One region of the Mesorhizobium sp. M1169 genome, then DNA from elsewhere that is predicted to be linked to it. Evidence: predicted binding sites of a transcription regulator. Region 1 holds the regulator's gene; the other holds the start of a gene.
What was found. The regulator PhoB, encoded in region 1, activates phosphate uptake and scavenging genes when phosphate is short. The targets are predictions, from matches to a motif close to TGTCATNNANCTGTCAT.

Region 1 (3,703 bases):
GCGCGCCGCGCTGTGGAGCGAGGTCAAGGACAAGCTCAACGCCAGCGGCTTGAGCCTGTCCGGCGGCCAGCAGCAGCGGCTCTGTATCGCCCGCACCGTGGCGGTGAAGCCGGAAGTCATTCTGCTCGACGAACCGGCTTCGGCGCTCGACCCGCTGTCGACTGCCAAGATCGAGGAACTGATCGACGAATTGCAAGCCGACTACACGATCGTCATCGTCACCCACAACATGCAGCAAGCGGCGCGCGTGTCGCGCCAGACGGCCTTCATGTATCTGGGTGAACTGGTCGAGTTCGACCGGACCGAGAAGATATTCACGTCGCCCCGCGAGAAGCGCACGCAGGACTACATCACTGGCCGCTTCGGCTGAGCCGTTCCGATCATGCATATGAGGACAGGACCATGGGCGAACACACAGTCGCTTCTTTCGACGAGGATCTCGAGCAGATCAGCAAGCTGATCCGCGACATGGCCGACCTCGCCGGTTCGATGGTCGGCGGGGCGACCAAGGCGCTGTTGAATTCCGACAACGTGCTGGCGCAACGCGTCGTTTCCGACGACGCCATCATGGATGCGCGTCAACGCGAACTGGACGACCGCGCCATCACCCTGATCGCCAAACGCCAGCCGATGGCCCACGATCTTCGCCATGTGGTCGGAGCGATCCGCATGGCGGGCGACCTCGAACGCATCGGCGACCTTGCCAAGAATATCGCCAAGCGCGTGAGTGCGGTCGGCCTCAGCGCCACGCCGCGGGACCTGTCGCATTCCATCGACGCGATGGCGCAGCTGGTTCTCATCCAGGTGCAGGGTGTCATCGAGGAATATGCTGCAGGCGATGCGGCCGCGTTGGCCAAGCTGCGTGCCGCCGACGAGCGCATCGACGTCAAATACACGTCCGTGTTCCGCGAGCTGTTGACCTACATGATGGAAGATCCGCGCAACATCACCGCTTGCACGCACCTGCTGTTCTGCGCCAAGAATCTGGAGCGGATCGGCGACCATGTCACCAACATCGCCGAAAATGCGTATTATGTGCTGACCGGCGAGCAATTGCCGGTCAATCGTCCGAAGCAGGACGAAACGACAATGTCCGCACCGGTGACATGATGGGGGTGCCCAGCCGATGATCGCACCACGCATAATGGTGGTGGAGGACGAGGAGCCGTTGGGTGTGCTGCTCCGCTACAATCTCGAATCCGAAGGCTACCAGGTCGAGGTGGTGACACGCGGCGACGAAGCCGAGATCCGTTTGCAGGAGAATGTGCCCGACCTTTTGGTGCTCGACTGGATGATACCAGCGGTTTCCGGCATCGAGCTCTGTCGTCGGTTGCGGGTGCGCCCCGAAACCGAGCGGCTGCCGATCATCATGCTGACCGCGCGCGGCGAGGAGAGCGACCGGGTGCGCGGTCTTTCGACCGGCGCCGACGACTATCTGGTCAAGCCGTTTTCGACACCGGAATTCATGGCCAGGGTCAAGGCGCTGCTGCGGCGCGCCAAGCCGGAAGTGCTGTCCAGCGTGCTGAAGGTCGGCGACATCGTGCTCGATCGCGAATCGCACAGGGTCTATCGCAAGAAGAGCGAAATCAGGCTCGGGCCGACCGAATTCCGGCTGCTCGAGTTCATGATGCGGCATCCGGGCCGTGTCTTCTCGCGCAGCCAGTTACTCGATAATGTCTGGGGGGAGACAATCTACATCGACGAACGCACCGTCGACGTGCATGTCGGGCGGCTGCGCAAAGCCGTCAACAACGGCCGGATGCCGGATGTCATCCGCACCATCCGCGGCGCCGGCTATGCGATCAGGGAAGATTGACCCGCCTGGTCAGGCTACGTTCTTTCTGACGCTGGGCCTCATTTGCGCGCCCGGCGCGAAAATCTCCTGGTCGACGAAGCTTAACGCCCGCATCGCGCAGCCTTCGCGGATCAGAGGCAATTCGTTCGGCTCTGTATCGAAGGAGATCGAGCCTGAATGCTGGCCGCCGGCGGTCTGGGCGATTGCCTTCCGCAAGGCCGGCTCGATCAGATCGAAGGCGGCGGCACTGGCGCCGACCATCGCGACCGGTGCCGGATCGATCAGCGCGAACAGCGAGCCGAGACCGAAACCCAGCGCTTCGCCGGCCTTGCGGTAGGCCTCGCGTTCCGGCCCATCTTTCTCGCGCGCCCGGGCCGCCAGTGCGCGCATGTCGGCGTCGCTGACGTCGGCGACCGGTTCGCTGTCTTCGCTCATCTGCCTGGCGTTGCGCCAGATGGCGTAGTTGCCGGCATACGCCTCGATGCAGCCGCGCCGCCCGCAACGGCAGAGCGCGCCGCCCGGACGATGGATCATGTGGCCAAATTCGCCGCCCGAGGAATGCGTCCCGGTGAACAGTTCGCCCTTCAGCACCAGCCCCATGCCGATGCCATGCGAAAGCAGGATGGCGATGAAGTCATCGCGATAGCGATCCGGATTGCGCCAGCGCAAAGCCACCGCCATCATGTTGCAGTCGTTCTCCACCGTTGCCGGGATGCCGAATTCGTCCTCCAGCATGTCGGCAAAGGCGATGTCGGTCTGCGGCGTGATCGGCGACCACAGCATGGCGCGTGCAGGGGAGTCGGTAATGCCCTGAATCGCCAGGGCGATGCGGGCGACACTGCGGACGTCAAGATCTGGATCCTGCAGCCGGCGCCGGACGATGGCCATGCATTCACGGATCAGCTCGTCGCGCGGCATAGTCAGCGTGTCCAGCCGGCGCTGTTCCTCGGCGACCACCTGTCCCGTATAGTCGATAATGGCGGCCGAAAGGAAATTCAGCGACAACACCACGGTCAGCACCGCCGCCGCTTCCGGGTTGAGGGCGAGGCCGACTTGCGGACGACCGCGTTTCAACGAAACGGGCTCACTTGGCTTGCTCTCGGCGAGGATGCCTTCCCGTATCAGGTCGGAAGAAATCGCCGATATGGTCGAATGACTGAGGCCGGTGGTAGCTGCGATCTCAGTACGCGATGGCTGGCCGGCCCGGCGCACCGCCGAGATCACGATCGCCCGGTTGCGCCGGCGCAAATCGTCATGGCGGATTCCGACCGACATTGTTTTGCTTTCCTCCCGGTTGCCGCGGCCGCTCATGAACCGGAAGCCGTCGGTAATGTCCGACAAATAGTGTCGGATGAGGCAAATAGTGTCAGATGCAGGTGGCGCTGTCATCGTTTATTCCGACGCTCGAAAAAACTCGCAGAGTCATCAAAATCCATCAGAATCGATGTTGACAGCAGCCGGAGATCGGGCCAGTATTTTTTCGAGGCTCGAAAAAATTAGAGCTTCTAAGCTGGTCTTTGAGCCAATTGGTCACGCCGTACGCGGCGCAGGGAGGATATGATGAAGAAATTCACGACCGCCATTCTGGCGGGTGTCGCCATGACGCTGGCGCTGGCGTCGGTGGCGCAGGCTAAAGACAAGGTCATCGGCGTTTCCTGGTCGAACTTCCAGGAAGAGCGCTGGAAGACCGACGAGGCCGCAATGAAGGCGGCCATCGAGGCCGCAGGCGACAAGTATATTTCCGCCGACGCACAGTCCAACCCCGGCAAGCAGCTCACCGACGTCGAGAGCCTGATCTCGCAGGGCGCCACCGCACTGATCATCCTGGCGCAGGACGCCTCGGCCATCGGGCCGGCCGTGCAAAAGGCGCTGGACGAAGGTATTCCGGTTGTCGGCTACGACCGGCTG
Region 2 (3,703 bases), on a different contig from region 1:
ATTTCGACAAATTGCGGAAGGCCGTCGGTGAGATGATCGAATGGAACGGCTCGGGGACCAATGTTTCGGAAGGCTTGTCATGGGGGATGCGGGTGCTCTCGCCGGCACCGCCTTACAGCGACGGCGCGCCGTTCAGGGCGTCAGGCACGACCAAAACGGTGCTGCTGCTCACCGACGGCGAGAATGTTGTCTATGGCGCGAAGGATACGCCACAGAAGTCGGACTATGGCTCCTACGGATTCCTGGCCTCGGGTCGGTTTGGATCCAGCGACCAGACCGCGGCTGCGCGCAATGTCGACGATTGGACAACCAATGTATGCAACACATTGAAGAAGCAGGACGTGCAGATCTTCACAGTGCTGCTGCAGGCCGACACCGCAGCCAACCGCAAGCTCTACGAGGCCTGCGCATCGTCGCCGTCGGATTATTACCCGACCAACGACGTCAGTCAGCTCGAAGGCGTCTTCCTGAAAATCGGAAGCTCGATTTCGCAGCTGCACTTGACGAATTGAACGACGTCGGCCGCTCTCCCGCCGCCGCTGCTCAACTCGTGTGTGCAGCCACTTTGCCTGTGGTTTCGGGGAAGAAATCGGGCGCCGCATGGCGCTTGCCGAACATCATGTCGTATTGCAGCAGACGGAAGTCGCGGATTGCCGGATCGATCTCTTTCTGACGCGACCAATCGGGGGTGGCGTCGCCCCCCGGTGCCAAAAGCAAATTGCGGTCGATAACGCGGTAGCGCTCTCGCAACTGTCCGAGGAAGCCGGTGTAATAGGGATGGCTGATGCCGGCTGTCTTCAGGATATGGTAGGGCAGGAAGGACGGGCTGACGGCGCCCAGATCCTCGGTCGGGCCGCTGCGATTCGACCAGACGATCAGCGGCGTCTGGTGGTGCAGCAGCATCTGGTCGGCCGCCTCCTTGCGCGGCGCAACATTGTCCTTCAGGAAGCCGGTCTCGACGTAGACCGGCCCAAGCGGCGGCAGATGGTCGCCGAAGAACGCGATGACGGTCGGCCGCTCGCGTTTCTTCGCCCATTCGATCAGCCGCTCGAGGCCGCGGTCCGCGTCGGAAGAGCCTTCGGCATAGCTCAACAGCGATTCACGCGCCCATTGGCTGATCGGCGCCTGCACCTTGTGGGTCGGATTGTTATAGCGATACGGCTCATACGGCCCGTGGTTCTGCAGGCTGACGGCGAAAAAGAACACCGGCTCGGCGCTGGTATCGGCTTCGTGGATGATCTCGTCGGTCATCGCAGCGTCCGACGCGAGCGGTCCGCGCTTCTGCATGGGCGGCAACGTCTCCTCGGACTTGAAGTCGTTGAAGCCGAAATCGGCATAGACGGCCCCCCGGTTCCAGAACCAGTTAGTGCCGGGATGGATGGCGCGCGCCCGGTAGCCCTGACTTTTCAGGAAGGTCGCCAGCGAGGGAGTCGGTGTCCGCACATATTGCTGGTAGGGAATGCTGCCCGCCGGCAGGAAGGCGTTGGAAAAGCCGGTCAGGGCCTCGAACTCGATGTTGGCCGTCATGCCGCCGAACTCGGGCGAGAACATGTAACCCGTGCGCAGTACCCGCACATTGGGGATAGGGTCGGGTGTGATGGTGACGCCGGGTAGCTTGGTCGGATCCCAGAAGGATTCGCTCATGACGACGATGATGTCGGGCTTCTCGGCAGGTACCGAGGCGGTCACCTGCGGTTTGCCGATCGCTTCGATCGCCTTGTCGGAATAGCCGGGCGGCGCCGAGACATGCGCCATCGGAACGTTAAGCGCGAAGGCGAGCGCAAAACCGTTCGAGGCATAGTTTTCCTTCTGGTCCCACATGATCGGGATGATCTGCAGCCGGTCGCGCGTCCACGAGAAAGTGGCATAGTCCATGATGGAAACGAAGAAGGCGATCAGCGGTACTGTCAGCGTCAGCCGGGCAAGGCGGCCCTTGTGGCTGAGCGCCGGAACGCGGCGGCGCCATAGCCGCCAGCCATAGACGAGCAGCGACAGCCCGCCGACGATGCCGATCGCCAGGGCAATGGCGGTTCCCGGGCGATCGCGTACCAGAAGCGGCATCAGTGCCACGATCTGCCGGGAATAAAGGAAATCGGTCGGATAGAGCGGATCGCCGAGATACAGCGACTTCTGGTGGCCGACGAACGCCAGCGACAATGTCAGCGGCGCGACGATCATCAGGCTCTGATGACTGCGGCCGAGCACGGCGTCGAGGCCGATGAGGATCAGCGCAAAAATGATGATCGTGGTCCAGCCGGGTTTGAAAGGCTGCAGAAAGAAATCAATGGTGCCGGCAAAGTTGCCGCGCACGATCAGTTCGATGGCAAACACAAGGATGGCCGCAGCCAGCAAGCTGATAAGGCCATAGCGGATGACAGGCCATTTGCGCGCCGGCAGATAGCCGGTCGACGGATCGCCTTCAAGAAACTGGGGCGCCGCCTCGGCTGCGCTCTGCTTGGTCTTTGCCACTTCAATAGTTCCCCGGCCCGCAACAAAAGCGTCACTCGATTGTCATCGAACTGTCACGCAAAGCCTAGCGCCTGTGGCGGAAATAAGAAGAGCCAGCAAACAAATCGTGAGCGGTTTTCATCATGAGTGATCGCCAAAAAGCCTGCCGAAACAGGCACTCGGCCGATATTACGCGATCAAGGTTGGACTTGACTTGGCCGCACGCCTTGCGTCACAGGCAACGTGAACCAGCAGCTGGGAGCCGCCGATGGCCATCGCATTCACCTTTCCGGGGCAGGGCAGCCAGGCTGTCGGCATGGGCAGGGACCTCGCCGATACCTTTGTGGAATCGCGGCGGATCTTCGAGGAAGTTGACGACGCGCTCGGCGAAAACCTATCGAAGCTGATCTGGGAAGGCCCGGAAGAGACGCTGACGCTGACCGCCAACGCCCAGCCGGCGCTGATGGCGGTGTCGCTTGCCGCAATCCGGGCGCTGGAGGCGCGCGGCTTCTCCCTGAACGGCAAGGTCACCTATGTCGCCGGCCACTCGCTCGGCGAATATTCGGCACTTGCGGCCGCAGGTTTCGTTTCGGTCGCCGACGCCGCCCGGCTATTGCGCATCCGCGGCAATGCCATGCAGGCGGCTGTGCCGGCCGGCGAGGGCGCCATGGCGGCGATCATCGGGCTGGAGCAGGCCGACGTCGAAGCCGCTTGCGCAGAGGCCGCCCAGGGCGCCGCCAAAGATCCCGCACAAGCCTTGGTTTGCCAGATCGCCAATGACAATGGCGGCGGCCAGCTGGTGATCTCTGGCGCTAGGCCAGCGGTCGAACTGGCGGCGAGGCTATGCACGGAGAAGGGCGCCAAGCGGGCGCTGATGCTGCAGGTCTCGGCGCCCTTCCATTCGGCATTGATGAAGCCTGCGGCCGAGATCATGCGGGAGGCGCTGGCCGCCGTGACGAAGAGTGCGCCGGTCGTGCCGCTGGTCTCCAATGTTACGGTGACCCCGACGAGCGATCCCGACGAGATCGCCCGCCGACTCGTCGAACAGGTGATCGGGCGCGTGCGCTGGCGCGAAACGGTGGAGTGGTTCGGCAGCAACGGCGTTGTGACGCTTTACGAAGTGGGCGCCGGCAAGGTGCTGTCGGGGCTGGCCCGCCGCATCAACCGCGACATTGCCACCAGCAGCATCGGATCGGCGGCGGAGGTCGAAACGGCACTTGCCGCCTTGGGTGACCACGTAGCTTGAATTCATCAG

Region 2: the regulator PhoB is predicted to act here: its motif matches at 2,510-2,526, upstream of NKH41_RS10875 (LTA synthase family protein).

Annotation. Positions count from the first base shown of each region.
Region 1 is NZ_JAMYME010000033.1:37,211-40,913, reverse strand. It holds gene pstB (phosphate ABC transporter ATP-binding protein PstB) at 1-370, shown strand, start outside; gene phoU (phosphate signaling complex protein PhoU) at 403-1,110, shown strand; gene phoB (phosphate regulon transcriptional regulator PhoB) at 1,127-1,816, shown strand; gene NKH41_RS25495 (ROK family protein) at 1,826-3,070, opposite strand; gene xylF (D-xylose ABC transporter substrate-binding protein) at 3,356-3,703, shown strand, end outside.
Region 2 is NZ_JAMYME010000008.1:72,080-75,782, forward strand. It holds gene NKH41_RS10870 (pilus assembly protein TadG-related protein) at 1-512, shown strand, start outside; gene NKH41_RS10875 (LTA synthase family protein) at 544-2,469, opposite strand; gene fabD (ACP S-malonyltransferase) at 2,717-3,694, shown strand.